Regions from separate parts of the Streptomyces sp. NPDC055287 genome, predicted to be linked through region 1. Evidence: riboswitches for the same ligand, from Rfam matches in the RefSeq annotation. Region 1 holds a riboswitch; the other holds the start of a gene.

Region 1 (14,482 bases):
AGCTCCTCGCGCTCGATGACAAGCCGGCCCACACCGTCAACGTGGTCGGCTTCCAGTGGAGCTGGGGCTTCAACTACGTGGAGAACGTGGACGGCGACGCCGCCACGGGCGTGAAGCCCCCCAAGGAGCTCGACGCCATCCCGGACAGCTACACCAAGCAGTTCCCCGCCGGCGCCGAAGGCGTCTACGCGGTCGGCACGCCGGGTGAGCGGAACCCGCAGAACGGCAACCCGGGTCCGACCCTGTGGCTGCCGAAGGGCGAGAAGGTCCGCTTCATCCTGACTTCGCGCGACGTCATCCACTCCTTCTGGGTGGTGCCGTTCCTGATGAAGCAGGACGTCATCCCGGGCCACACCAACGCCTTCGAGGTGACCCCCACGCGTGAGGGCACCTTCAAGGGCAAGTGCGCCGAACTCTGCGGTGTCGACCACTCCCGGATGCTCTTCAACGTGAAGGTCGTCTCCCCGGAGCGGTACCAGCAGCACCTCAAGGAGCTGGCGGAGAAGGGCCAGACCGGCTACATCCCGTCCGGTATCGAGCAGACCGACCCGGCCAGGAATGCGGAGACGAACAAACTGTGAGCATCCTCAATCAACCCAAGGGTGCCGCGGCGGCAGACGACTCGTACTACGAGAACGAACTGCCGGTACGGCGCAAGCAGCCGGGAAATGTCGTCATCAAGTGGTTGACCACCACTGACCACAAGACCATCGGCTCGCTCTACCTGATCACGTCGTTCGTGTTCTTCTGTGTCGGCGGCCTGATGGCGCTCTTCATGCGCGCCGAACTGGCCCGGCCCGGCACTCAGATCATGTCGAACGAGCAGTTCAACCAGGCGTTCACGATGCACGGCACGATCATGCTGCTGATGTTCGCGACGCCGCTGTTCGCCGGATTCGCGAACTGGATCATGCCGCTGCAGATCGGCGCGCCCGACGTGGCGTTCCCGCGGCTGAACATGTTCGCGTACTGGCTGTACCTCTTCGGTTCGCTGATCGCCGTGGCCGGCTTCCTCACCCCCCAGGGTGCGGCCGACTTCGGCTGGTTCGCCTACGCCCCGCTGTCGGACGCGGTCCGTTCGCCCGGCGTCGGCGCCGATATGTGGATCATGGGTCTGGCCTTCTCCGGCTTCGGCACGATCCTCGGTTCGGTCAACTTCATCACCACGATCATCTGCATGCGCGCACCCGGCATGACGATGTTCCGGATGCCGATCTTCACCTGGAACGTGCTGCTGACCGGTGTCCTGGTCCTGCTCGCCTTCCCGGTGCTGGCTGCCGCGCTCTTCGCGCTGGAGGCGGACCGTAAATTCGGTGCGCACATCTTCGACGCGGCCAACGGCGGATCACTGCTGTGGCAGCACCTCTTCTGGTTCTTCGGCCATCCAGAGGTGTACATCATCGCCCTGCCGTTCTTCGGAATCGTTTCCGAGATCATCCCGGTCTTCAGCCGCAAGCCGATGTTCGGTTACATCGGCCTGATCGGCGCGACGATCGCGATCGCGGGCCTGTCGGTCACGGTGTGGGCGCACCACATGTACGTCACGGGCGGCGTGCTACTGCCGTTCTTCTCGTTCATGACCTTCCTTATCGCGGTACCGACCGGGGTGAAGTTCTTCAACTGGATCGGCACCATGTGGAAGGGCTCGTTGTCCTTCGAGACACCGATGCTCTGGACGGTCGGCTTCCTGATCACCTTCGCCTTCGGTGGTCTGACCGGTGTCATCCTGGCGTCGCCCCCGATGGACTTCCACGTCTCCGACTCGTACTTCGTCGTCGCGCACTTCCACTACGTCGTCTTCGGCACCGTGGTCTTCGCGATGTTCGCCGGATTCCACTTCTGGTGGCCGAAGTTCACGGGCAAGATGCTGGACGAGCGCCTGGGCAAGATCACCTTCTGGACGCTGTTCGTGGGCTTCCACGGCACGTTCCTGGTGCAGCACTGGCTCGGTGCCGAGGGCATGCCGCGCCGGTACGCGGACTACCTCGCCGCCGACGGCTTCACCCTGCTGAACACGATCTCGACGATCGCCTCGTTCCTGCTGGGCATGTCGATCCTTCCGTTCTTCTACAACGTCTGGAAGACCGCGAAGTACGGCAAGAAGATCGAGGTCGACGACCCGTGGGGTTACGGCCGTTCGCTGGAGTGGGCGACTTCCTGCCCGCCCCCGCGGCACAACTTCCTCACGCTGCCGCGGATCCGTTCCGAATCCCCGGCATTCGACCTGCACCACCCTGAGATCGCCGCTCTCGACCAGCTCGAGAACGTCGGACAGAAGGACACCGCGCTGCTCGGCGGCAAGGAGGCCGGCAAGTGAAGATCCAGGGCAAGATGTTCATCTGGTTGAGCATCTTCATCCTCGCCATGGCGATCGTCTATGGCGTGTGGTCGAAGGAGCCCGCCGGAACCACGGCGCTCTTCCTGGCCTTCGGCCTGAGCATCATGATCGGCTACTACCTGGCTTTCACGGCCAAGCGTGTCGACGCCATGGCTCAGGACAACAAGGAGGCCGATGTAGCGGACGAGGCCGGTGACGTCGGCTTCTTCTCGCCGCACAGCTGGCAGCCGCTCTCGCTGGCCGTCGGAGGCGCCTTCGCCTTCCTGGGTGTCGCTCTGGGCTGGTGGCTGCTGTTCTTCTCGGCACCGCTGATCCTGATCGGCCTCTTCGGCTGGGTCTTCGAGTATTACCGGGGCGAGAACCAGAACCAGTAGAAGCACTCGCGACACGCCCGAGGGGCCCGCCCACCTGCACGTCAGGTGGGCGGGCCCCTCGTTTGGCTTCTCTCGGCGCGCCGTGCACGCGAAATGTTCTTAATGTGTGATCATGACCCACTCTCCTCGACCCCGGACGGTCCTGAGCTGCCTCCTGCTGATCGCGTCCCTCGCGGCAGCCGGGACGGCGTGCGGCGGATCCGGCGACGGCCATCCGCTCTCGGCGGCGCCGTACGACGCGGCGGACCAGGTCTCCCTCAACGCGGACACGGGTACGGCGAAGGCGGATCCCGAGAAGCCGCTGGAGATCACCGCCAGGAACAAGGACGGCCGGATCACGGACGTGACGGCCTCCGACGCCTCGGGGCGCTACCTGGCGGGCGAGCTCTCCGCCGACGGCTCACGGTGGCACAGCACCGCCCCGCTGGCCGCCGGAGCGCGCTACACGGTCAAGGTCGCCACCGAGGACGAGGACGGCGCGCCCGGCGCGCGCACCCTCTCCTTCGAGACCTCGGTCCCCCCAAGAAAGCGCCTGAAGGTCGCCTTCGGCCCCAAGACGGGCAAGTACGGCGTCGGCCAGCCCGTCACCGCCGAACTGAGCGCCCCCGTCAAGGGCGAGACGGCCAGGGCGGTCGTCGAACGGGCCCTGAAGGTGCGCTCGGAGCCCGCGGTGCAGGGGGCCTGGCACTGGGTGGACGACAAGAAACTGCACTTCCGTCCGAAGGAGTACTGGCCCGCCAACGCCACGATCACGGTGCGCAGCACCCTCGAGGGCATCAAGGTGGCCGACCGGCTCTACGGCGGCCCCACGAAGCCGCTGCGGCTCACCACCGGGGACCGGATCGAGGCCATCACGGACGCCGGCTCGCACCAGATGACGGTGAAGCGCAACGGCAAGGTGATCAACACCATTCCGGTGACCACGGGCAAGCCCGGTTTCTCCACCCGCAACGGCGTCAAGGTCGTACTGGGCAAGGAGTACTTCGTACGGATGCGCGGTACGACCGTCGGCATCGCCGAGGGGACGGCCGACTCGTACGACCTGCCCGTCTACTACGCGACCCGGGTCACCTGGAGCGGCGAGTACGTCCACGCCGCGCCCTGGTCGGTCGGCTCGCAGGGATCCGCCAACGTCAGCCACGGCTGCACCGGTATGAGCACGGACAACGCCGCGTGGTTCTTCAAGACGGTCCGCGAGGGCGACATCGTCAAGGTCGTCAACAGCGCGGGCAACATGATGGATCCGTTCGGCAACGGCTTCGGCGACTGGAACCTGCCCTGGGACAAGTGGCGCAAGGGCAGCGCGCTGCTGGCCGGCCTGCACGAAGGCGGAAGCCCCGTCGACGCGGCCAGGCTGCGGCCGGAGGTCTGACGGGGCCCCGCGCGGGTGTCACGCCTCTACGGCGAGCCTGCGGCGCAGCAGGGCGGCCAGGGCGTCCGCGAACTCCACCGGGTCCACCGGGAGGGTCACGGCGCTCTCGGCGCGGCTCCAGGTGGCCAGCCAGGAGTCCTGCGGGCGCCCGATCAGCAGCAGCACGGGCGGGCAGTCGAAGACCTCGTCCTTGATCTGCCGGCACACGCCCATGCCGCCCGCGGGAGTGGCCTCGCCGTCCAGCACGCAGACGTCGACACCGCCCTCCTCCAGCGCCTTGAGAACGGCCGGCAGTGTGGCGCACTCCAGGAACTCGACCGGCGGCACGTCCGCGGCGGGCCTGCGACCCGCTGCCAGCCGCACCTGTTCGCGGGTGTTCGCGTTGTCGCTGTAGACCAGGACCGTGGCGGTCATTGTTCCTCCATGCATCTGAAAGCCCTCGAAGGCTCGGTGTTGGATCAGGAACCGATGCGCGGATGCTACTCCGTCCGACGGCCGGTCAGCAGGGGTTCGTTCATGCCTTCGACGGTACCTCCGATGGGCCGTTCGGCTCAGGTCACAGGGCCTTCTCAGAGCATGGACACACCGAATGGCACCCCCGGGAGTGAGGGCGGGATAAGCGACCGACATAATGTCGGTCGTGGCGACAGCAACGACAGTAGATACCGGGCACGCGCACCCGTCGGTCAATCGACCGAACCTCACCAGCGTCGGAACCATCATCTGGCTGAGTTCCGAGCTGATGTTCTTCGCGGCCCTATTCGCGATGTACTTCACCCTGCGATCGGTGACGGGTCCCGACTTCTGGAAGCAGCAGGCCGAACACCTGAACTTCCCGTTCTCGGCGACGAACACCACGATCCTGGTGCTCTCCTCCCTCACCTGCCAGCTCGGCGTCTTCGCCGCCGAGCGCGGGGACGTGAAGAAGCTCAGGGCGTGGTTCATCATCACGTTCGTGATGGGTGCGATCTTCATCGGAGGCCAGGTCCTCGAGTACACCGAGCTGGTGAAGGACGCGGGCCTCTCGCTCTCGTCCGACCCGTACGGCTCGGTGTTCTACCTGACGACCGGCTTCCACGGACTGCATGTGACGGGCGGACTCATCGCCTTCCTGCTGGTCCTCGGCCGTACATACGCGGCCAAGAGATTCACCCACGAGCAGGCAACCGCCGCCATCGTCGTGTCCTACTACTGGCACTTCGTCGATGTCGTCTGGATCGGCCTCTTCGCCACGATCTACATGATCAAGTAGGTCGGGTCCGAAACCCGGCCCACATCCAGCACCATCGACGCAGAAGATCCTGACACCGGGGTAATCCGTGAAAAAGCTCTCCGCACGACGACGCCATCCGCTGGCGGCGGTCGTCGTACTACTCCTCGCGCTGGCGGCCACCGGGGGGCTGTACGCCGCGTTCGCGCCCGCGGGCAAGGCCCAGGCCGATGAAACCGCCCAGTCCCTCGCCATCGAGGAGGGCAAGCGGCTCTACGCCACTGGCTGCTCCAGCTGCCACGGCACCGGCGGTCAGGGCGGCAGTGACGGCCCGTCCCTCGTGGGCGTCGGCTCGGCCGCAGTGGACTTCCAGGTCGGCACCGGCCGTATGCCGGCGCAGCAGCCCGGCGCCCAGGTGCCCAAGAAGCCGAGGATCTACTCGCAGGCCGAGATCGACCAGCTCGCCGCGTACGTCGCTTCCCTCGGAGCCGGCCCGATCACGCCGACCGAGAAGCAGTACAGCCCTGAGGGTGCGGACATCGCCAAGGGTGGCGACCTGTTCCGTACCAACTGCGCCCAGTGCCACAACTTCACGGGCGAGGGCGGTGCCCTGACGAACGGCAAGTACGCTCCGAGCCTCGAAGGCGTGAGCCCGAAGCACCTCTACCAGGCCATGCAGACCGGCCCGCAGAACATGCCGTCCTTCCCCGACACAACGCTGCCGGAGCAGCAGAAGAAGGACATCATCGCGTACGTCAAGACGGTGAACGGCGAGGAGACGGAGACCCCCGGCGGCTTCGCGCTGGGTGGCCTCGGCCCCGTCAGCGAGGGTCTGTTCGGCTGGATCTTCGGTCTCGGTTCGTTGATCGCCGTCGCCGTCTGGGTCGCGGCCCACACCGCTAAGGCCAAGAAGTCATGAGTAGCCAAGAGATTCCAGAGAAGAACCTGCCCAGTGAGCAGGACACCGCGCACGGCGCGGTAGCCGTGGCGGAAGACCCGTTCGCGGACCCGGGGCTGCCGCCCCACAAGCCGCGTATCCAGGACATCGACGAGCGGGCAGCCAAGCGCTCCGAGCGCACGGTCGCCCTCCTGTTCACGCTGTCGATGCTTTCCACGATCGGCTTCATCGCCTCCTTCGTGGCGTTCTCGGTCGAGAAGATCGTGTACGTCTGGCCGCTCGGCCACGTGAGCGCGCTGAACCTCTCGCTGGGTGTGACCCTGGGCCTCGCGCTCTTCTGCATCGGCGCGGGCGCGGTCCACTGGGCCCGCACCCTGATGTCCGACGTGGAGGTCGCCGACGACCGGCACGCCATCTCGGCCGAGCCCGAGGTCAAGGCCAAGGTCATGGCCGACTTCAAGGACGGCGCCGAGGAGTCCGCGATCGGCCGTCGCAAGCTGATCCGCACCACGATGTTCGGCGCGCTGGCCATGGTGCCGCTCTCCGGTGTGGTGCTGCTGCGCGACCTGGGCCCGCTCCCCGAGGACAAGCTCCGCCACACGCTGTGGAGCAAGGGCAAGCAGCTCATCAACATGAACACGAACGAGCCGCTGCGTCCCGAGGACGTCGCGGTGGGTTCGCTGACCTTCGCCAAGCCGGAAGGCCTGGAGGAGGACAACCACGAGTTCAACAACGAGATCGCCAAGGCGGCCCTGATGATCGTCCGGCTCCAGCCGGAGGACATCAAGGACAAGCGCGAGCTCGACTGGTCCCACCAGGGCATCGTGGCGTTCTCGAAGATCTGCACCCACGTCGGCTGCCCGATCAGCCTGTACGAGCAGCAGACGCATCACGTGCTCTGCCCGTGCCACCAGTCCACCTTCGACCTCTCCGACGGTGCCCGCGTCATCTTCGGCCCGGCCGGTCACGCCCTCCCGCAGCTGCGGATCGGTGTGAATGACGAAGGATTCCTCGAGGCGCTCAGCGACTTCGAAGAGCCCGTCGGTCCTAGTTTCTGGGAGCGCGGATGAGCACCGTGACCGACGACAAGCGCAAGGCACCCGCCGGTGAGCGGGTAGCCGACTGGGCGGACGGCCGGCTGGGCATCTACAGCCTCGCCAAGGCCAACATGCGCAAGATCTTCCCGGACCACTGGTCCTTCATGCTGGGTGAGATCGCGCTCTACAGCTTCATCATCATCATCCTCACGGGTGTGTACCTGACGCTGTTCTTCCACCCGAGCATGAACGAGGTCGTGTACCACGGCTCGTACGTGCCGATGCAGGGCATCCGGATGACGGAGGCCTACGCGTCGACCCTGGAGATCAGCTTCGACGTCCGTGGCGGTCTGCTCATCCGGCAGATCCACCACTGGGCCGCGCTGATCTTCCTCGCGGCGATGTTCGTGCACATGATGCGCGTGTTCTTCACGGGCGCGTTCCGCAAGCCGCGTGAGATCAACTGGCTGTTCGGCTTCCTGCTGTTCGTCCTGGGCATGTTCACCGGTTTCACCGGCTACTCGCTCCCCGACGACCTGCTCTCCGGCACCGGTGTCCGCTTCACGCAGGGCGCGATCCTGGCGACGCCCGTCGTCGGCACGTACATCTCGTTCTTCCTGTTCGGCGGCGAGTTCCCCGGCCACGACATGGTGGCCCGGTTCTACTCGATCCACATCCTGCTGCTGCCGGGCATCATGCTCGGCCTCGTGGTGGCGCACCTGATCCTGGTCTTCTACCACAAGCACACGCAGTTCGCGGGCCCCGGCCGTACGAACAAGAACGTCGTCGGCATGCCGCTGCTGCCGGTCTACATGGCCAAGGCCGGAGGCTTCTTCTTCCTGGTCTTCGGTGTCATCGCGGTCATCGCCGGCCTCTTCACGATCAACCCGGTCTGGGCGCTCGGCCCGTACCGTCCGGACCAGGTGTCCACCGGCGCCCAGCCCGACTGGTACATGGGCTTCGCCGAAGGCCTGATCCGTGTCATGCCGGGCTGGGAGATCAACCTCTGGGGCCACACGCTCGCCCTGGGTGTGTTCATCCCGCTGACTCTCTTCGGTGTGGTCCTCGCGGCGATCGCGGTGTACCCGTTCATCGAGTCGTGGGTCACCGGCGACAAGCGCGAGCACCACATCCTGGACCGGCCGCGCAACGCGCCGACCCGGACCGCGCTGGGCGTCGCCTGGATCACCGGCTACGTGATCATGCTGCTCGGTGGTGGTAACGACATCTTCGCCACGCACTTCCACCTGTCGATCAACTCGATCACGTGGTTCGTCCGGATCTCCTACTTCGTGGGCCCGGTCCTGGCGTTCATCGTCACCAGGCGCATCTGCCTGGGCCTCCAGCGGCGCGACAAGGACAAGGTGCTGCACGGACGCGAGTCGGGCATCATCAAGCGCCTGCCGCACGGTGAGTTCGTCGAGGTGCACGAGCCGCTCAGCCAGCAGCAGCTGCACACGCTCACGGCGCACGAGCAGTACGCGCCGGCCGAGATCGGCCCGTCGGTCGACGAGAACGGCGTCGAGCGCAAGGTGACGCGCGGCCAGAAGCTCCGCGCCAAGCTGAGCAAGGGCTACTACGGCGAGGGGAACCAGATCCCCAAGCCGACCGCCGACGAGTACAAGGAGATCACCAGCGGCCACGGCCACCACTGATCTCCGACCTACAAGGTCGCCACAGCAGGAGCCCCGTCCATTCGTCGGACGGGGCTCTTCGCTGTCCGCCCGGCTGGATAGGGTAGGAGCCATCCTTATTGGCTGTGGACCCTGGAGCGGACCATGAACGTTGTGACCCCGGTTGGCGGCGACAGCGTGGCGGCCGGCTCCTGGCCGGGTGTCCTGAACGCCCTGCTGCGCGGCAAGGACCTCTCCGCCGACGACACGGCCTGGGCGATGGACCGCATCATGACCGGCGAGGCGACCGACGCCCAGATCGCCGGCTTCGCTGTCGCGCTGCGGGCCAAGGGCGAGACGGTCGACGAGGTCACCGGTCTGGTGCGGGCCATGTACGCGCACGCCAACACCATCGAGGTGCCGGGCCGTACGGTCGACATCGTCGGTACGGGCGGCGATCTGGCCAAGACGGTCAACATCTCGACGATGTCGGCGATCGTCGTGGCGGGCACCGGCGCCAAGGTCGTCAAGCACGGCAACCGGGCCGCCTCGTCGGCGAGCGGGGCCTCCGACGTCCTGGAGAAGCTCGGCGTCAACCTGGAGCTGACGCCGCGGCGCGTCGCCGAGGTGGCGGAGGAAGCGGGCATCACGTTCTGCTTCGCGGTGAAGTTCCATCCCGCCCTGCGGTACGCCGCCAAGGCGCGCAAGGAGCTGGGCGCGCAGACGACGTTCAACATCCTCGGCCCGCTCACGAACCCGGCCCGGGTGAAGGCGCAGGCCGTCGGTGTCGCGGACGCGCGGATGGCCCCCATCGTGGCGGGTGTCCTCGCCGAACGGGGGAATTCCGCGCTGGTCTTCCGTGGCGACGACGGCCTCGACGAGCTGACGACGACCGCGACCTCGCGGGTGTGGATCGTACGGAACGGGACGGTCACGGAGCAGGCCTTCGACCCGCGCGACGTGGGCCTGGAGATCGTGCCCGTCGAAGCGCTGCGCGGGGCGGACGCCTCGTACAACGCGGATGTCGCGCGGCGGCTGCTGGCCGGCGAGACCGGTCCCGTCCGGGAGGCGGTGCTGCTGAACACCGCGGCGGCGCTGGTGGCGCTGGACCCGTCCGACGCCCCGCTGGACGAGCAACTCGCGGCAGGGATCGCCAAGGCCGCCGAGTCGATCGACTCGGGCGCGGCCAGGGCCGCGCTGGAGCGCTGGGTGGCTGCCAGCAACAGCTGAGTGCCGGTCGAGGGCCGGTGAGATGGCGCAAGGAGTGGTCCAAGCCACTTCGGGTCTCAAAAAGTGGACTACGCCTTGCGTCTTCTTGATCGTGTGGCAGGATGCTTGGCAGGTCATGAGTGACAGCGTTTTGGCCCCGGCTTGCTGTCCGGCAACCCTCCGTCCGTGGCGGGGTGCCCCGGGTGAAGACCGGGTCGTGGACAGAAAGGTCCACGGCAAGCGCGGACCCCTCGACATCGGTGAATGTCACAGCTTGGGGTCCTGGTCCTCAAGGAGCCCCTTGTGAGCAAGCGAATGCGATAGGGCCTTACGCCCCTTCTTCGCACACCCCTTTTCTCTTCTTCTCCAGCGCTGCCGCGTATCCGCCGGCGCGGGGAATTCGCCTGCCTGTTCCGGGAGTTCGCCATGTCTGTTTCCACTGCTGCCGCCGACCAGACGGTTTGTACGCCGCTTCCCGTTCTCGGACGAGATGTCCTCGTGCCGCTCGTGACCGGTGGAGAGGTCACGTACGCCGCCCTCGACTACGCCGCCAGCGCCCCGGCCCTCCAGCGAGTGTGGGACGACGTGGCGGCGTACGCGCCGTACTACGGCAGCGTGCACCGCGGCGCCGGGTACCTCTCGCAACTGTCGACGGACCTCTTCGAGAACAGCCGTGCCACCGTCGCCGAGTTCCTCGGCTGCCGAGAGGGCGACCAGGTCGTCTTCACCCGCTCCACGACCGACTCGCTCAACCTGCTGGCCGCCGCGCTCCCCGCCGACTGCAAGGTCTTCGTCTTCGAGACCGAGCACCACGCCTCGCTGCTGCCGTGGCGTGACGCGCGGGTCAACTTCCTGAACGCGCCCCGCACTCCGGCCCAGGCCGTCGAGACCCTGGAGCGCGCGCTGGCCGAGCGCGATCCCTACGGCCCCGCCCTGGTGTGCGTCACCGGCGCGTCGAACGTCACCGGGGAGCTGTGGCCGGTGAAGGAGCTCGCCGCCGCCGCGCACGCCCACGGCGCGCGGATCGTGCTCGACGCGGCGCAGCTCGCCCCGCACCACCCGCTGGACATCGCCGAGCTCGACGTCGACTGGGTCGCCTTCTCCGGGCACAAGCTCTACGCGCCGTTCGGCTCCGGCGTGCTCGCGGGCCGCGCCGACTGGCTGCAGAGCGCCGAGCCGTACCTCGCGGGCGGCGGCGCCTCGCGCAAGGTCGCCCGCCGCGCCGACGGCGGCGTGGACGTCGAGTGGCACACCACGGCCGCCCGCCACGAGGCCGGTTCGCCCAACGTCATCGGCGTGTACGCGATCGCCTCCGCCTGCAAGGCGCTCACCGAGGCCGGCTTCGACTCCCTGGTCGAGCGCGAGCAGCGGCTCGTGACGAAGGTGCTGGAGGGCCTGGCCGAGGTCGACGCGGTGAGGGTGCTCTCGCTCTTCGGGGACGACGCCGCGCGTGTCGGCGTCATCTCCTTCGTCGTCGAGGGCTGGAACAGCTCGCACTTCGCGGCCGCGCTCTCCGCCGAGTACGGAATCGGCGTACGGGACGGACTGTTCTGCGCCCACCCGCTGGTCCGCACTCTGCTCGGCAGCGAACCGCAGGAGCCGGGCGAGTGCGGCGCGCCGGAGGCCGAGCCGGGTGAGCGCTCGCTGAACGCGATCCGCGTGAGCTTCGGCGCCGGTACGCCCGACGAGCACGTCGAGCGTTTCGTGGGCGCCGTCAAGGAGCTCGTCAAGGACGGTGCGAAGTGGAACTACCGCACCGAGGAAGGCCGTTGCGTCCCGGCGGTCTGAACGGCCCGCGCTCGCGTCGCCACCGCCCGCGGCCGCCTGCCCCCGGCGCCGCCCCGTGGGATCCCACGTGCGCGCCGGGACGGGCTACGCGTCGAGGCCGATCGCGAAGGCCGCTTCCAGGTCGTGCTGCGAGTACGTACGGAACGCGACATGCGTGTCGGTGCCCTCGACTCCGGGGATCTTGCTGATCCGGCCGGGGATGACATCCGCCAGGTCGTCGTGCCTGGCCACGCGGACCATGGCGATCAGGTCGTATGTACCGGTGACCGAGAAGACCTCGCTGACGCTGTCCAGCGCGGCGATCGACTCGGCGATCTCGGGGATCCGGTCCACGCTGGTCTTGATGAGCACGATCGCGGTGATCACGGTTGGCTTTCTCCCTCGGTGGCCGGCGCTGAGGTCCTCACTCTAGCCGTACGCCGACTACGCCCCCATGCGTAGAGGAAGCCCGCGCAGAACCCCGCCACGTGCGCGAGATACGCCACCCCGGGACCCGAACCCGCACGCTGCGCCGCCAGCCATTGCAGGGCGAACCAGAAGATCAGCACGATCCAGGCGGGGAAGCGCAGCGGCAGGAAGAGAAGGAAGGGGAACAGGCTCGTGACCCGCGCCCGGGGGAAGAGGAAGAGGAAGGCGCCGAGCACCGCCGAGATCGCTCCCGAGGCCCCCACCAGCGTCTGTTCGGACTCGGCATGGGCGACGGCGTACGTGACGAGTGCGAGGTAGCCGCAGCCGACGTAGAACAGGGCGAACTGCAGGCGGCCCATGCGTTGCTCGGCCATCGCCCCGAAGACGAACAGGAAGAGCATGTTGCCCAGCAGATGGAGCCAGCTGCCGTGCACGAACAGGGCGGTGAGCGGGGTGACGAGCCTGGACGGGTCGCCGCTCAGCAGCTCGCTCGGGATCACGCCCCAGCGTTCGAAGTAGGCGCTCTGTACGGCGAGGAGGATGTCGCCCGTGCCGTACACCGGATGGAGTCCCGAGAGGGGGCCGATGGCGAAGATCAGGCAGCAGAGGCCGATCGCGCCGTACGTCACCACGGGGCCCCGGGCCGCTTCGCGCCAATTGATCACGGCCAGATCATCCCGTAACAGGACCGGCCGGGACGGAGTGCCTCGCCGGACCCCGTCCCGGAGCGTGGACAGTCCGCCGCAGGGGGTACCCGTGAGGCCGTAGGGTTACGGGCAGTAGGCACGACGAAAGAGGACGCACGATGACGACAGTTCCCCTGCCGACTGCCCAGACCCGGTGGCGCTGCGCCCTGTGCGGCAACCTCACACGTTTCGATGTCACCCGCTCGTCGAAGGTGATCGAGTACGTCCATCTCGACCTGGCCGGAGAGCCGAAGGTCGAGGAACGCGAGGTGGTCAGTGAGACCATCGAGTCGGTGCGCTGCCGCTGGTGCAACGCGGTGGACCAGATCGAACTGGTGGACAGGCCGGGCGCCGGCTCCTGAGAGGACCGGCCCGAAAGTAGTGGGGTGACGGATTGTGGAGCATGCAAGCGGCGCTGAACCGGCCGGGCCGGCCGGGGACGCCGCCGAGGTGCTCGACCGCCCGCTGCCCGAAGGCGTACGGCACAAGGTCGTCGCACTGGTCTCGGACGCCTTCGGCGGGCTCACCGTCGCGGAACTCCCCTCCCAGCTGAGGCAGTACGCCCGTTTTACGCCCTCCCGGCGCGCCAAGTTCGCGGGCAACGCGATGGCCGCCGCGCTGGAGGGTGACTCGCTGTTCCGTCAGCGCATCAGCGAGCGGCTGCGCGAGGCGCAGCCCGAGCTGGCCCGCGCCCTGGAGTCGGGCGCGCCACCGGCCGCCGCCGATCCCGTCGACGTGGCGGCCGCTGCGTACGTCCTGCGTCCCGTCGGCTGGGTCAAGCTGGTGGCCGCCGCAGGCGAGGAGGCCCTGCGGGCGGACATCGAGCGGGCCGACGAGGCCGCCCAGCGCGAGCTGGAGCGGCTGCGCGAGGAGCTCGCGCACGCGCGCGAGCAGACGAAGAGCGAGACCGAACGGCTGCGCACGGAGCTGGAGGCCGCCCGCAAGGAGGCCGACGTGCTCAGCCGCAAGCTGCGCAGCGCCCTCAGTGACGTGAAGCGCGGCGAGGCCGCCCTGCGCCGTACGAACGCCGAGACCGAGATGCTCAAGTCCGACGCCGCCGCCCGGGTCACCGCCGCCGAGAGCGAGGCCCGGCGGCTGCGGGCCCGGCTCGGTGAGGCGGAGGCGTCCGTCGAGGCGAGCCGCAGGGCGGTGCGCGAGGGCCGCAGCATCGAGGACATGCGAGTGCGGCTGCTGCTCGACACGGTGCTGGACGCCGCCCAGGGGCTGCGTCGCGAACTGGCCCTGCCGCCCGCCTCCGTGCATCCCGCCGACACGGTGGACGCCGTCGAGCCCGGACGTATGACCCCCAAGGACATCGCGGCCAGGGCGCTTTCCGAGACCGACCCGGCGCTGCTCGACCAGCTGCTCGAACTGCCGCAGTGTCATCTGGTCGTGGACGGCTACAACGTCACCAAGACGGGCTATCCGCAGATGCCGCTCGACAAGCAGCGGCTGAGGCTCCTCGGCGGCCTCTCGATGCTCGCGGCGCAGACGGGCGCCGAAGTGACGTGCGTCTTCGACGGGGCGGAACTGGTGGCGCCGGTGCTGC
Region 2 (14,482 bases), on a different contig from region 1:
CAGGGCGCGCTGGTCGATCCGGTCCAGGCCCCAGGACGCGGCGGGCCCGGACGCGGTGACTTCGGCGTCCTGCTCCACGGCCGCCACGTTCGGGTCGGCCCGCACGCTGGCGAGCTGGTCGTCCGTGAGCTTGGCCGCGAAGCCGTGCATCACCTTCTCGAAGCTGAAGAGGGGGGTGACGCCAACCTCCTGAGCGGCTTGGGCGACGTCCGACGCGGGCTTCATGGCGACGAGGTACTGGTCCGGGACGGGCTGGTCGGCCAGACGGAGCGGGGCGGGTGCCGACTCGGCGGGCTGCGCGGAGGCGGACAACGGACCTGCGGTCGCCAGGACAGCCGTGACGGCGGCCGCGAGGGCGATCCTCATGAGGTGTGGCATGGTCACGATGTCACCATGCAGAAACGATCACGCGCAATCACTCTGTGCGGTGGTTTGAATACTTTACGTAGCGACACGCCGGGGCGCGGGCAGAAACGCCCGAAGGCGGCACCCCCCTCACGGGGAATGCCGCCCTCGGTCGCGTACAGCAGTACGACGATGGAGCTACCGATCCTTGACGGATCAGAAGTCCATGTCACCGCCCGGCATGCCGCCGCCCGCGGGGGCACCGGCCTTCTCGGGCTTGTCGGCGATGACCGCCTCCGTGGTGAGGAACAGCGCGGCGATGGACGCGGCGTTCTGCAGTGCAGAGCGCGTGACCTTCGCCGGGTCGATGATGCCTTCGGCGATCATGTCGACGTACTCGCCGGTCGCGGCGTTCAGACCGTGGCCGACGGCCAGGTTGCGCACCTTCTCGACGACGACGCCACCCTCGAGACCACCGTTGACGGCGATCTGCTTGAGCGGGGCCTCCAGCGCGAGCTTCACGGCGTTGGCGCCGGTCGCCTCGTCGCCCGAGAGCTCGAGCTTCTCGAAGACGGCCGTGGCCTGGAGCAGAGCCACGCCACCACCGGCGACGATGCCCTCCTCGACGGCGGCCTTGGCGTTGCGCACCGCGTCCTCGATGCGGTGCTTGCGCTCCTTGAGCTCGACCTCGGTGGCGGCACCGGCCTTGATGACGGCCACGCCGCCGGCCAGCTTCGCCAGGCGCTCCTGGAGCTTCTCGCGGTCGTAGTCCGAGTCGGAGTTCTCGATCTCGGCACGGATCTGGTTGACGCGACCCTGGACCTGGTCGCTCTCACCGGAGCCGTCGACGATCGTGGTCTCGTCCTTGGTGATGACGACCTTGCGGGCACGGCCGAGCAGGTCGAGACCGGCGTTCTCCAGCTTGAGGCCGACCTCCTCGGAGATGACGGTGCCACCGGTGAGGATGGCGATGTCGCCGAGCATGGCCTTGCGGCGGTCACCGAAGCCCGGAGCCTTGACGGCGACGGACTTGAAGGTGCCACGGATCTTGTTGACGACGAGCGTGGACAGTGCCTCGCCCTCGACGTCCTCCGCGATGATCAGCAGCGGCTTGCCCGACTGCATGACCTTCTCCAGCAGCGGAAGGAGGTCCTTCACGTTGGAGATCTTGGAGTTGACGATCAGGATGTACGGGTCGTCGAGCGACGACTCCATGCGCTCCATGTCGGTGGCGAAGTACGCCGAGATGTAGCCCTTGTCGAAGCGCATGCCCTCGGTGAGCTCAAGCTCCAGACCGAAGGTCTGCGACTCCTCGACGGTGATGACGCCTTCCTTGCCGACCTTGTCCATCGCCTCGGCGATGAGCTCGCCGATCTGGGTGTCGGCGGCGGAGATGGAGGCCGTAGAAGCGATCTGCTCCTTGGTCTCCACGTCCTTGGCCTGCTCAAGGAGAGCGGCGGAGACGGCCTCGACGGCCTTCTCGATGCCACGCTTGAGGGCCATGGGGTTGGCGCCGGCGGCGACGTTGCGCAGGCCCTCGCGGACCAGAGCCTGGGCGAGGACAGTCGCGGTCGTCGTGCCGTCACCGGCTACGTCGTCGGTCTTCTTCGCGACTTCCTTGACCAGCTCGGCGCCGATCTTCTCGTACGGGTCCTCGAGCTCGATCTCCTTGGCGATGGAAACACCATCGTTGGTGATCGTGGGGGCGCCCCACTTCTTCTCGAGGACGACGTTACGGCCCTTGGGGCCGAGGGTGACCTTGACGGCGTCGGCGAGCTGGTTCATCCCGCGCTCGAGACCGCGCCGTGCCTCCTCGTCGAACGCGATGATCTTGGCCATGTGAAGTGGTCCTCCCGGACTGGGGTGGATTCTCCGGACCGAGTGGCGCCCGCGACGGACGGCCTGCCTGCCTGGTGGTTTTCCTTGTCCCACCCGGCCTGCGGGCCTCACCGGCCCGGTCCTTCTGTCACTCTCACTGGGAGAGTGCTAACAGTGCTAACGCCAATGATTAGCACTCGACCCCTTCGAGTGCAAGCGTCCCCCTCGGATGTGGACAGGCGTACTGAGGGACGGCGGCACGCAGGAAGGGCCTGCACCCGGTGTGGGGTACAGGCCCTTCCTGTGTGAGTGCGTCGGTGGCCGATCGCGCCGAGATCAGACGGCGAGCTTGACCATGTCCGCCTGCGGACCCTTCTGGCCCTGCGAGATCTCGAATTCGACTCGCTGACCTTCTTCAAGGGTGCGGTACCCGTCCATCTGGATCGCGCTGTAGTGGACGAAAACATCCGCACCACCGTCGACCGCGATGAAGCCGTACCCCTTCTCCGCGTTGAACCACTTGACGGTGCCCTGAGCCATGCCTAACTCCCCTATTTCTGGCCCTTGCACAGGACCGCACTTCGCGGGCCCTGGGTCAGACTCCTCCACCCTCCGACAGGAGAGGGCGTGCGCCGGAACGCGTCGACCGCGGCTGAATGTATCCGCCCAACTGCCCTCTGCAACAGGTCAATCCGACGAGAAATCTGGGCATGAGGGAACAGGCGAATGCGATGAATTCCCCGACTTCCGGGGCAACTCGGGCCGGACAAGGCGCACATGAGCGGGCAATTGGGTCCGGCACTTTGGCTGCTTCTTGTCGTGCGGGGACGCATTCTCATATGCGCCGGGCACAAGCAGCGAAGGGGGCTTCCCCAACTGTACCGCGCTCAACCATGCAGAATTGCCCCCTCCGCTTTCATGGCGGAGAGGGCAATCGGCGTAACGCGGGGTGTCCTGAGAGGGGGTCAGCCTCCGGCACAGTGCCGGACGGTCAGCCTCCGGCGACGGCCGGGATGATGGAAACGCCGGCGCCGTCCGGCGTGGCGGTCTCCAGGCCCTGCTCGAAGCGCACGTCGTCGTCATTCACGTACACGTTGACGAAGCGCCGCAGCTTGCCCTGGTCGTCCAGGACGCGGGCCGCGATGCCCGTGTGGTTCTTCTCCAGGTCGGCGATGACCTCGGCGAGGGTCGCGCCCTCGGCAGCGACCTCGGCCTTGCCGTCCGTGTACGTACGGAGAATCGTCGGAATGCGGACGTTGACGCTCATGCTTTTCTCCTCGCTGACGCTCGGAGACGCACGGCGTGACGCGCCTCCTTTTGGGTTCGCTCGCTGCGCTCGCTCACGCGAGGCCGGCCTCTCGGAAAGAGTCCAGGCTGGGGCGGATGACGGCGGACTGGCCCGTGGTCGGGGCCACCGCCTCAAGGGTCTTCAGACCGTCGCCCGTGTTGAGCACGACGGTGGTGAGGGTGGGGTCCAGCAGCCCGGCCTCGATGAGCTTCTTCGTCACGCCGACGGTCACTCCGCCCGCGGTCTCCGCGAAGATGCCCTCCGTCTCGGCCAGCAGCTTGATCGACTCCACGACCTGCTCGTCGTTGACGTCCTCGACCGCGCCGCCGGTGCGGCGGGCGATGTCCAGGACGTACGGGCCGTCGGCCGGGTTGCCGATCGCGAGCGACTTGGCGATCGTGTTCGGCTTCTGCGGCCGTACGACGTCGTGCCCGGCCTTGAAGGCCGTCGACACCGGGGAGCAGCCCTCGGCCTGAGCGCCGAAGATCTTGTACGGCTTGTCCTCGACCAGGCCCAGGGCGATGAGCTCCTTCAGACCCTTGTCGATCTTCGTGAGCTGCGAGCCCGAGGCGATCGGGATGACGAGCTGGTCCGGGATCTCCCAGCCCAGCTGCTCGCAGATCTCGTACGCCAGCGTCTTGGAGCCCTCGCCGTAGTACGGGCGCAGGTTGACGTTGACGAAGCCCCAGCCCTCGCCCAGCGGGTCGCCGATCAGTTCCGAGCAGAAGCGGTTGACGTCGTCGTAGTTGCCCTCGATGCCGACCAGGTCGCCGCCGTAGACGGAGGCCATGACGACCTTGCCCTGCTCCAGGTCGTGCGGGATGAACACGCACGAGCGGAAACCGGCCCGCGCGGCGGCGGCGCCGACCGCGCCGGCGAGGTTGCCGGTGGAGGAGCAGGAGAGCGTGGTGAAGCCGAACGCGCGGGCGGCCTCGACGGCGATGGCGACGACACGGTCCTTGAAGGAGTGCGTCGGGTTGCCGGAGTCGTCCTTGACGTACAGGTTGCCGGTCACACCCAGCTCGCGGGCCAGGTTGTCGGCCTTGACGAGCTTGGTGAAGCCCGGGTTCAGGCTCGGCTTCGAGGCCACGTCGGCGGGGACGGGCAGCAGCGGCGCGTACCGCCAGATGTTGTCCGGTCCGGCCTCGATCTGCTTGCGCAGCGCGTCGGCGTCACCGAGCGGGAGGTCGTAGGCGACCTCAAGAGGACCGAAACAGGAAGAACAGGCGAAGATCGGGCCGAGTTCGAATCGCTCTCCGCACTCGCGGCAGGAAAGCGCGGTGGCGGGGCCCAGGTCTACGGGCAGGGAATTCGTGGTGCTTGCATCAGCTTCAACAGACTGCACAGCCATGGTGGCGAGGCCCTTTCTCCTCATCTTCCCCACGGCGCGTTTCGCCGTGAGACGGAATTGGCACCGTCCCCACCGATACCTCGCGGTCGGCGGAATGGTTGCCGGGACTTCAACGGGCCGTTCCCTCTGTCCCTCTGGATGAGCGCTATGGCGCCGGGTCTGGGCCCGGCGCATTTGTTCCGCGACGCCCCCGAGATGCGAGGGGCGTCCGCGTTGTTCAAGACTGTAACCGAACCCCCGGACGGTTGAGACAGTCGTCCGCACCGCGAGATGGATCACAGGACGAGTCGTACGACGGCTCGCCGGACGAGGGAGAAGGCCCGTGCTGGAAGAGGTGGAGCGCTGGCTGGACCTGCGGTCCTGGTCCACGGCCGACCGGCCGCTGGACCGGCTGGTCGCGGCCAAGGCCGGGCGTGGCCTCACCGTCAGCGTGGTGCTGCCCGCCCTCGACGAGGAGGAGACGGTCGGCGACATCGTCGCGGCGATACGCCACGAGCTGATGGAGGCCGTGCCCCTCGTCGACGAGCTCGTCGTCGTCGACTCCGCCTCGAAGGACCGTACGGCGCAGGTGGCGACGGCGGCGGGGGCGCGGGTCGTGCACCGTGACGCCGTGCTGCCGCGCATACCGGCCCTGCCCGGCAAGGGCGAAGTCCTGTGGCGGTCACTCCTGGTAACGAGCGGTGACATCATCTGCTTCATCGACTCGGACCTGAGGGACTTCTCCGCCTCGTTCGTCTCCGGCATCGTCGGGCCGCTGCTGACCGAGCCCGACGTACATTTCGTGAAGGCGATGTACGACCGTCCGCTCGGCGAAGCCACTGGTCAGGGCGGCAGGGTGACGGAGCTGGTGGCGCGCCCCCTGCTCAATCTGCACTGGCCGCGGCTGGCCGGGTTCGTCCAGCCACTGGGCGGCGAGTACGCCGTACGCCGCTCACTCCTGGAGCGGCTGCCCTTCCCCGTCGGTTACGGAGTGGAGCTGGGCCTGCTGGTCGACTCGCTGCACACCGTGGGCCTCGACGCGCTGGCCCAGGTGGATGTCGGCGTACGCAAGCACCGCCACCAGGACGGGCAGGCTCTCGGGCGAATGGCCGCCACCATCTACCGGACGGCTCACCTGCGGCTTTCGCGCGGCCCGCTGGTGCGGCCGACGCTGACGCAGTTCGAGCGGGGAGTGGACGGCTTCGGGTTCGTACCGCACACGCATGCGGTCGACACGGAGGAGCGGCCGCCGATGTGCGAGATCGACGAGTACGCGGCGCGGCGCGCGGCGTAATCCACGCGGCGTAATCCCGGGCGTGGCACAGCCCGGCCGTACGCACGTTTGAGGGCTTCCCGGACGGGCTAGGTTTCGGCACATGGTCTCCGAGCACGCTGCCCAGGTTCTCGTCGCTTCCAATCGCGGCCCGGTTTCGTACACGCTCCGTGATGACGGCACGCTGGCCGCGAAGCGCGGCGGCGGCGGTCTCGTCTCGGGCCTGTCGGCGATCGGGAAGGACGCCGATTCGCTGTGGGTGTGCGCGGCGCTGGGGGACGGCGACCGGGAGGCGGTGCGGCGGGGGACGGGCACGGCGGGCGTACGGATGCTCGACATCGACGCCGACGTGCACGCCGACGCGTACAACGGCATCGCGAACTCGGTGCTCTGGTTCGTCCATCACATGCTCTACCAGACGCCGCTGGAGCCGGCCTTCGACGCGGAGTTCCGGCGGCAGTGGGCGGCGTACGAAACGTACAACCGCGCCTTCGCCGACGCGCTGGCGGCGGAAGCGGCGCCGGGCGCGGCGGTGCTGGTGCAGGACTACCACCTGTGCCTGGTGCCGGGCATGCTGCGCGAGCTGCGCCCCGACCTGCGGATCGGCCACTTCACGCACACGCCGTGGGCGCCGGTCGACTACTTCCGCCTCCTCCCCGACGACATCGCGCGGCAGCTGCTGCGGGGCCTGCTGGGCGCGGACCGGGTGGCGTTCCTGACCCGGCGCTGGGCGGACGCGTTCGCGGCGTGCGCGGTGGACGTCCTGGGCGCCGGGGCGCTGGACGGCACGGCGGTCGGGGTGCACGGGCTGGGCGCGGACGCGGATTTCCTGCGGGAGCGGGCGCACCAGGAGGACGTGAACGAGTGGCTGGTCCGGCTGCGGGAGCGGGTCGGGACCGGGCGCAGGACCGTGGTCCGGGTGGACCGTACGGAACTTTCCAAGAACATCGTGCGCGGACTGCTCGCGTACCGGCAGCTGCTCGTGGACCGGCCGGAGTGGCGCGGCCGGGTGGTCCACGTGGCCTTCGCCTACCCGTCGCGGCAGGACCTCGCGGTGTACCGCGACTACACGGCGGCGGTGCGGCGGCTCGCCGACGAGATCAACACGGAGTACGGGACGGCCGACTGGCAGCCGGTGCTGATGGAGCTGGACGACGACTTCGCGCGGTCGCTGGCGGCGTACCGCATGGCTGACGTGGCGCTGGTCAACCCGATCAGGGACGGTATGAACCTCGTGGCGAAGGAGGTGCCGGTCGTCTCCGACGCGGGGTGTGCGCTGGTGCTGTCGCGGGAGGCGGGGGCGTACGAGGAGCTCGGCGACGACGCGATCGTCGTCAACCCGTACGACGTCATGGCGACGGCGGAGGCGCTGCACGCGGCGCTGGTGATGGAGCCGGGCGAGCGGTCGGAGCGCACGAAGCGGCTGGCCGCGGCGTCGACGGCGCTGTCACCGGCGGCGTGGTTCCTGGCGCAGCTGAACGCGCTGACGCGAGCGTAGGAGCGGGGGCGGAGTCCAGCCCAACGGCCTTTGTGGACCGGGGTCCGAGGTGGAGCCCCGGTTCGGGGAGGGGCGGGTCGGGGAGAGCGCCGCAGGCAACCCGCACCGCACCCCCCGCGCGAGGTCAAGCGGCGGCCGCGGCCAGGGACTTCAGCAGGGCGACCACTCCCGCGGGGCCGTCCACCACCAGGTCGGCGCGGTCGGCAAGCGCGGGAACCTCGCTGCCGCTGCACACCAGCAGCCCGGGAACGCCCTCCGTACGCAGCTTCTCCACCGTGGAGTACGCGGCTACGTCCCCCAGATCGTCCCCCGCATACAGCACACAGCCCGCGCCGGCCTCACGTGCGTACTCCGCGAGCGCCACGCCCTTGTCGATACCCGGCGGGCGCAACTCCAGTACCAGGCGGCCGGGTTCGACAATCAGCCCGTGGCGGGCGGCCAGCTCCGCGAGCGGAACGCGCAGGGACTCGAACGCCTTCACGGGGTCTTCCGCACGGCGCGTGTGGACGGCGACGGCCTGCCCCTTGTCCTCGATCCACGAGCCGCGCCACGCGCCGATGCCGTCGAGGAAGCCGGGGAGTTCGGCTCGGGCGGCCTGTACGCCCGGGTGTGCGGCGGGGGCGCGGACGGTACCGGTGACCGCGTCCCAGCGCTCGGCGCCGTAATGGCCGAGTACGACGAGGTGTTCGAGGCCGGGGACTCCGGCGAAGCCGCCGTACCGGACCGCGACACCGGCCGGGCGGCCGGTGATCACGGCGACGGAGCGGACGTTCGGCGCGAGCGCGGCGAGCGCCTCGACCGCGCCGACGTGGGCGCGGGCCTGCTCGGGGTCGGGGACGATGTCGGCGAGCGTGCCGTCGAAGTCGAGGGCGATCACCGCCCGGTCCGGCGCGGCCAGCAGCGCGGCGAGGCCGTCGCGGCCGGCAGGGGTCGCGGGCGTGAACTCGGTCGGCAGGGGGTGCGGTTGCGATTGGCTGCCCATGCCCCCTGACCCTACCGGCGCGCGCCCGGCTCGGCACCGGGCCGGGCGCGGCGGGCCCCCGGCCGGGCCACCCGCTCAGCGGCGGCCGCGCCGTGCGTCGCGGACCCGGCGGAGCCGGTTGACCGTGACGGGGTCGTGGGCGAGGGCGTGCGGGTCGTCGAGCAGGGCGTTGAGGAGCTGGTAGTAGCGGGTCGGCGAGATGCCGAGCTGCTCCCGCATCGCACGCTCCTTGGCACCCGGCCCCGGCCACGACCGCCGCTCGACGGCGAGTACGGCGCGGTCCCGCCCGGAGAGCCCCCCGGTCTGTCCCGAGGGTTCGGGACCGCTCGCGTCGGGCTCCGCCAGGACGGACCCGACCGGCTCGACGAGAGGCGCGGGCTCAACCGACCCGGCAGGCTCGACAGGCGCGTCGGCCGCGTCGGGCTCCTCCGGGTCGTCAGGCATATGAGCAGTCTAGGGCCGCGCGAAAACGCGCTACTCGGCGTTCTCCGTCGCCGCCGCGTCCCGGCTGATCGCGCCCAGGGTCCCGGTCGGATCGCCGTTGGGGCCGACCACCGACCCGATCTGCTTCTTGATGCTCTCGCTGACCTTCGCCCACGACGTCTTGCCGACCGGGTAGAGCGTCGACCCGGGCAGCGCCTCGAGGAACGGCCAGAGCTCCTTGTGCTCCGGGTCCTCGGCCATCGTGTCGGAGGCGGAGACGGTGACCGGCAGCAGGTCGTACTCCTCGGCGAAGTCCAGCACGTTCTCGTCGCTGTACGCGAAGTCGAGGAACTTGCCGATCTCCCTGGCGTGACCGTTCTGCTTGAACCCCATCATCCAGTCGGCGACGCCCATGCTCGACCTCGCCTTGCCCTCGGGGCCCGGCAGCGGCACCATGCCGACCTCGACGCCCTTGCCTGCGGCCTGCTGGAGGAGCGAGGGGTGGCCGTTGAGCATGCCGACCTCACCGTTCGCGAACGCGGTGAAGGCGGGCTTCCGGTCGAGCTCGGCGGGGGCGACGGGACCGGTCAGCTGCTCGGCGACGAGGGTGTTCTTCAGCCAGCTGAACGCCTCGATGTTCTGCGCGGAGTCGATCGTGTACGTACCGACCGAGTCGGTGTACCCGCCGCCGTTGCTGAGCATCCACATCATGGTCTCGGCCTGCGCCTCCTCGTTGCCCAGCGGCAGCGCGAACGGGTACTTCACGCCGCGCTGCTTGAGGGCCTTGGCCGCGCTCTCGATCCCGTCCCACGTCTTGGGGGCCTCGAGGCCGGCCTGGGTGAAGAGCGTCTCGTTGTAGAAGAGCAGCCGGGTGCTGGCGACGAACGGGATGCCGTACGCCACCCGTCCGACCTCGCCCGCCTCGGCCAGCGGGGCGAGCAGGTTGGCCTGCGTGGGGATGGAGAGCAGGTCGTCGACGGGGTACAGCGCGTCCTCGGCCGCATAGTCGGCGTAGGCGCCGATCTGCGCGATGTCGGGGGCGTCGCCCGCCTCGACCATCTCGGCGACCTTGCGGTCGACGTCCTTCCAGTCGTAGACGGAGACATCGACCTTGACGCCCTGGTTCTTGGCTTCGAAGGCGCTGACGACGCCGTTCCAGTACTGCTTGGTGCTGTCGCCGCCCTCGGGGTCGTAGTCCGCCGCGACCAGCTTGAGCGTGATCTCCCCGTCGCCGGAGCTTCCGCATCCCGCGAGGGCCACTGTCATGCCCAGTGCGACCACGGTCGCGGTCAAACCCAAGAAGCGCCGGTGCACAGCTCTGTCCCACCCTGATTCATTGTCCGACATGCGTATGAGCTGCGATTTTCTCCCAGTCCGCGAGGTGAGGTCTACACCAGTGTGGTCTCACTTGTGCAACGCCTCCACTCGTACGGGGTGCAGGAACGGCAGCGAGTGGACTAGACCTTTCCATGGTCTACGCGCGAGACTGTTCCCGTGAAACACGTCATCGCCCTCGATGTGGGCGGCACCGGGATGAAGGCCGCGCTGGTCGGCGCGGACGGCGCACTGCTGCACGAGGCCCGCCGGGCCACCGGCAGGGAGCGGGGGCCCGAGGCCGTCGTCGAGACGATCACCGGATTCGCCGCCGAGCTGCGGGCGTACGGCGAGGAGCGCTACGGCGAGAGCGCCTCGGCCGCGGGCGTGGCCGTGCCCGGCATCGTCGACGCCGCGAACGGGATCGCGGTGTACGCCGCCAACCTGGGCTGGCGCGACGTACCCATGCGCGATCTGCTCAGCCGGAGACTGCACGGCGTACCGGTGGCGCTCGGCCACGACGTACGCACCGGCGGCCTCGCCGAGGGCCGGATCGGCGCGGGCAAGGGCGCGGACCGGTTCCTGTTCGTACCGCTTGGCACCGGGATCGCCGGTGCCATCGGCATCAACGGCGTGATCGAGTCCGGAGCGCACGGCTACGCCGGCGAGATCGGCCACATCGTGGTGCGCCCCGGCGGCACCCTGTGCGGCTGCGGCCAGCGCGGCTGCCTGGAGCGCTTCGCCTCCGCCTCAGCCGTGTCCGCCGCCTGGGCCGCCGCCTCCGGCGACCCCGGCGCCGACGCCGCGGACTGCGCGAAGGCGGTCGAGTCGGGCGACCCGAGGGCACGCGAGGTGTGGCGGGCAGCCATCGGCGCGCTCGCCGACGGGCTCGTCACCGCGCTCACCCTCCTGGACCCGCGCACGCTGATCATCGGTGGCGGACTGGCCGAGGCGGGGGAAACCTTGTTCACACCCCTGCGGGCGGCCGTCGCGGAGCGCGTCACGTTCCAGAAGCTGCCCCTCATCGTTCCGGCGGCCCTCGGGGACACCGCCGGTTGCCTGGGCGCGGGGCTCCTCGCCTGGGATCTTCTCGCCACGGAAGCTGCGGATTCCACGCACGCCACAGAAGAAGCCACGGAGGTATCCGCCTGATGGCCGGACGCGCTGCAAGCAAGGTTCTCTCCGGTGCCCGGGTGGCGCTGCCGACCGGGACCGTGGAGAACGGCCGGGTCATCATCGAGGGCGGCCGCATCGCCGGCGCCGCCCCGGCGGACGCTCCGTCCCTGGACCTGTCCGGCCACTGGATCGTGCCCGGCTTCGTCGACATGCACGTGCACGGCGGCGGCGGCGCCTCCTTCACCTCCGGCACCGCCGAGGACGTACTCACGGGCGTACGGACGCACCGCGAGCACGGCACGACGACCATCGCCGCTTCCACCGTGACCGGCGAGATGGACGTACTCGCCCGGCAGGCCGCACTGCTCTCCGAACTGGTCCAGCAGGGCGACCTGGCCGGCATCCACTTCGAGGGCCCGTTCATCTCGCCGTGCCGCAAGGGCGCGCACAGCGAGGATCTGCTGCGCGACCCCGACCCGGCGGAGGTGCGCAAGCTGATCGACGCCGCGCACGGCACGGCGAAGATGGTCACGCTGGCGACGGAACTGCCCGGCGGCATCGACTCCGTGCGGCTGCTCGCCGAGCACGGAGTGATCGCCGCGATCGGCCACACGGACGCGACGTACGAGCAGACCGTCGAGGCCATCGACGCGGGCGCGACCGTCGCCACGCACCTCTACAACGCGATGCCCGCCCTCGGCCACCGCACGCCGGGCCCGATCGCCGCGCTCCTGGAGGACGAGCGGATCACGGTCGAGCTGATCAACGACGGTACGCACCTGCACCCGGCCGCGCTGGAGCTGGCGTACCACCGGGCGGGCGCGGCCCGCGTCGCGTTCATCACGGACGCGATGGACGCGGCGGGCTTCGGCGACGGCACGTACGCGCTCGGGCCGCTGGCGGTCGAGGTCAGGGACGGCGTCGCGCGGCTCGCGGAGGGCGGCTCGATCGCGGGCTCCACGCTCACCCTCGACACGGCCTTCAAGCGTGCGGTGACCGTCGACCGCATCCCGGTCGACGACGTCGTACGCTCCATCTCCGCCATCCCCGCCCGTCTGCTGGGCGTCGACGACAAGGTGGGCTCGCTGGAGCCGGGCAAGGACGCGGACCTGGTGGTCCTGGACGCGGACTTCACGCTCAAGGGCGTGATGCGCAAGGGGGCTTGGGTGATTGAGCCCCAAGTGGGCTGATTTCACCGCCAGTCCATACAAAAGCATCACACGGCGGTTGGCTTCGAACCCTGGGCCAACCGCCGTTTCTTTGGCATGATCACCCCGACAGAGACAAAGGGTAAGCGCTTTCTACTGGGGGTGACGCAGGTGATCCTGACGGTCACGCTGAACACCGCACTCGACATCACCTACCGCGTACCGGCCCTCACCCCGCACGCCACCCACCGGGTCACCGACGTCACCGAACGGCCGGGCGGCAAAGGCCTCAACGTCGCCCGCGCACTGGCAGCCCTGGGCCACGACACGGTCGTGACCGGTTTCGCGGGCGGCCCCTCCGGCGCCGTGCTGCGCGACCTCCTCGCCCACCTCGCCCCCGTCGACGCGCTCGTCCCCGTCGCCGGCCGCACGCGCCGCACCGTCGCCGTCGTCGACGCCACCACCGGCGACACCACCCAGCTCAACGAACCGGGACCGGCCATCACCCCCGAGGAGTGGGCCGCCTTCCTCGCCTCGTACGCCGACCTCCTCGGCAGCGCCGAAGCGGTGGCCCTCTGCGGCAGCCTGCCCCCCGGCATCCACGTGGGCGCGTACGCCGACCTGATACGCCGCGCCCGCGCCGCCGGCGTCCCCGTGCTCCTGGACACCAGCGGCGAACCGCTGCGCCGGGGCATCGCCGCCCGCCCCGACCTCGTCAAGCCCAACGCCGACGAACTCGCGCAGCTCACCGGCTCCCGCGACCCGCTGCGCGCCGCCCGCGACGCCCGCCGCCGGGGAGCGCACACCGTGATCGCCTCGCTCGGCGCGGCCGGCATGCTCGCCGCCACCCCCGAGGGCCTGTGGCAGGCGGCCCCGCCGGTCCGGGCGAAGGGCAACCCGACGGGAGCGGGCGACTCGGCGGTGGCCGGGCTGCTCTCCGGGCTGGTGGAGGGACTGTCCTGGCCGGAACGTCTCGCGCGGGCGGTGGCGCTGTCGGCGGCGACCGTACTGGCCCCGGCGGCGGGCGAGTTCGACGCGACGACGTACGAGGACCTGCTGCCGCGGGTCGAAGTCACCACGCACGCCGCGGCGGCGTAACCGAGCACTCCCACCACCAGCACCAGGGGACCGCATGCCACTCGTCAGCACCGGCGAACTCGTCACCGCAGCCCGGGAGTCGGGCCACGGCCTGGCCGCGTTCAACGTCATCACGCTGGAGCACGCGGAGGCGATCGCGGCCGGAGCGGAGCGGGCGGGCGCGTCGGCCGTCCTCCAGATCTCCGAGAACGCGGTCAAGTTCCACGGCGGCGACCTGACCGCCGTCGCGGCGGCGGCGACGGCCGTGGCGCGGGCGTCCTCGGCCCTGCTGTCCCTCCACCTCGACCACGTCGAGTCGGTCGAGCTGCTGCGCGCGGCGCACCCGGCGGGCTTCAGCTCGGCGATGTTCGACGCCTCGAAGCTGACGTACGGCGACAACGTGAAGGCCACGGCGGAGGCGGTCCGCTGGGGTCACGAACGCGGCATCTGGATCGAGGCGGAGCTGGGGAAGGTCGGCGGCAAGGAGGGCGAGGCCCCTCTCGACGCCCACGCGCCGGGCGTCCGCACGGACCCGGCGGAGGCGCAGGCCTACGTGGCGGACACGGGCGTGGACGCCCTGGCCGTCGCCGTCGGCTCGTCCCACGCGATGACCGACCGCACGGCCGCCCTCGACCACGGCCTGATCGCCGCCCTGCGCGACGCCGTACCGGTGCCGCTGGTGCTGCACGGCTCGTCGGGCGTACCGGACGAGGAGATCCGGCGGGCGGTCGCGGCCGGCATGGTCAAGATCAACGTGGGCACGGCCCTGAACACGGCGTTCACGGGCGCGGTACGCGAGTACCTGGCCGCGAACCCGGCGACGGTCGACCCCAGGAAGTACATCGTCCCGGCTCGCGAGGCGATGACCGG

The links. Region 1 has a riboswitch for S-adenosylmethionine ahead of ACWIHY_RS20445 (aminotransferase class V-fold PLP-dependent enzyme). Riboswitches for the same ligand answer to the same signal wherever they lie in the genome.
Region 2: it holds a riboswitch for S-adenosylmethionine, as region 1 does, so the genes downstream of both, thrC (threonine synthase) here and ACWIHY_RS20445 (aminotransferase class V-fold PLP-dependent enzyme) in region 1, are expected to answer to the same signal.

Annotation. Positions count from the first base shown of each region.
Region 1 covers NZ_JBSHNE010000012.1:65,856-80,337, forward strand. Annotated here, with positions in the region: gene ctaC (aa3-type cytochrome oxidase subunit II) at 1-581, shown strand, start outside; gene ctaD (aa3-type cytochrome oxidase subunit I) at 578-2,317, shown strand; gene ACWIHY_RS20405 (cytochrome c oxidase subunit 4) at 2,314-2,712, shown strand; gene ACWIHY_RS20410 (Ig-like domain-containing protein) at 2,825-4,084, shown strand; gene ACWIHY_RS20415 (hypothetical protein) at 4,103-4,498, opposite strand; gene ctaE (aa3-type cytochrome oxidase subunit III) at 4,716-5,336, shown strand; gene qcrC (cytochrome bc1 complex diheme cytochrome c subunit) at 5,404-6,213, shown strand; gene qcrA (cytochrome bc1 complex Rieske iron-sulfur subunit) at 6,210-7,262, shown strand; gene qcrB (cytochrome bc1 complex cytochrome b subunit) at 7,259-8,884, shown strand; gene trpD (anthranilate phosphoribosyltransferase) at 9,008-10,072, shown strand; SAM riboswitch class IV at 10,184-10,300, shown strand; gene ACWIHY_RS20445 (aminotransferase class V-fold PLP-dependent enzyme) at 10,478-11,839, shown strand; gene ACWIHY_RS20450 (Lrp/AsnC family transcriptional regulator) at 11,924-12,205, opposite strand; gene ACWIHY_RS20455 (rhomboid family intramembrane serine protease) at 12,202-12,912, opposite strand; gene ACWIHY_RS20460 (hypothetical protein) at 13,053-13,295, shown strand; gene ACWIHY_RS20465 (NYN domain-containing protein) at 13,330-14,482, shown strand, end outside.
Region 2 covers NZ_JBSHNE010000022.1:61,581-76,062, forward strand. Annotated here, with positions in the region: gene ACWIHY_RS27690 (S8 family peptidase) at 1-378, opposite strand, end outside; gene groL (chaperonin GroEL) at 562-2,184, opposite strand; gene ACWIHY_RS27700 (cold-shock protein) at 2,500-2,703, opposite strand; gene ACWIHY_RS27705 (MoaD/ThiS family protein) at 3,155-3,430, opposite strand; gene thrC (threonine synthase) at 3,504-4,802, opposite strand; SAM riboswitch class I at 4,820-4,947, opposite strand; gene ACWIHY_RS27715 (glucosyl-3-phosphoglycerate synthase) at 5,125-6,075, shown strand; gene ACWIHY_RS27720 (alpha,alpha-trehalose-phosphate synthase (UDP-forming)) at 6,158-7,552, shown strand; gene otsB (trehalose-phosphatase) at 7,677-8,534, opposite strand; gene ACWIHY_RS27730 (DUF3263 domain-containing protein) at 8,610-8,879, opposite strand; gene ACWIHY_RS27735 (ABC transporter substrate-binding protein) at 9,009-10,304, opposite strand; gene ACWIHY_RS27740 (ROK family protein) at 10,452-11,423, shown strand; gene nagA (N-acetylglucosamine-6-phosphate deacetylase) at 11,423-12,577, shown strand; gene ACWIHY_RS27750 (1-phosphofructokinase family hexose kinase) at 12,707-13,633, shown strand; gene ACWIHY_RS27755 (class II fructose-bisphosphate aldolase) at 13,668-14,482, shown strand, end outside.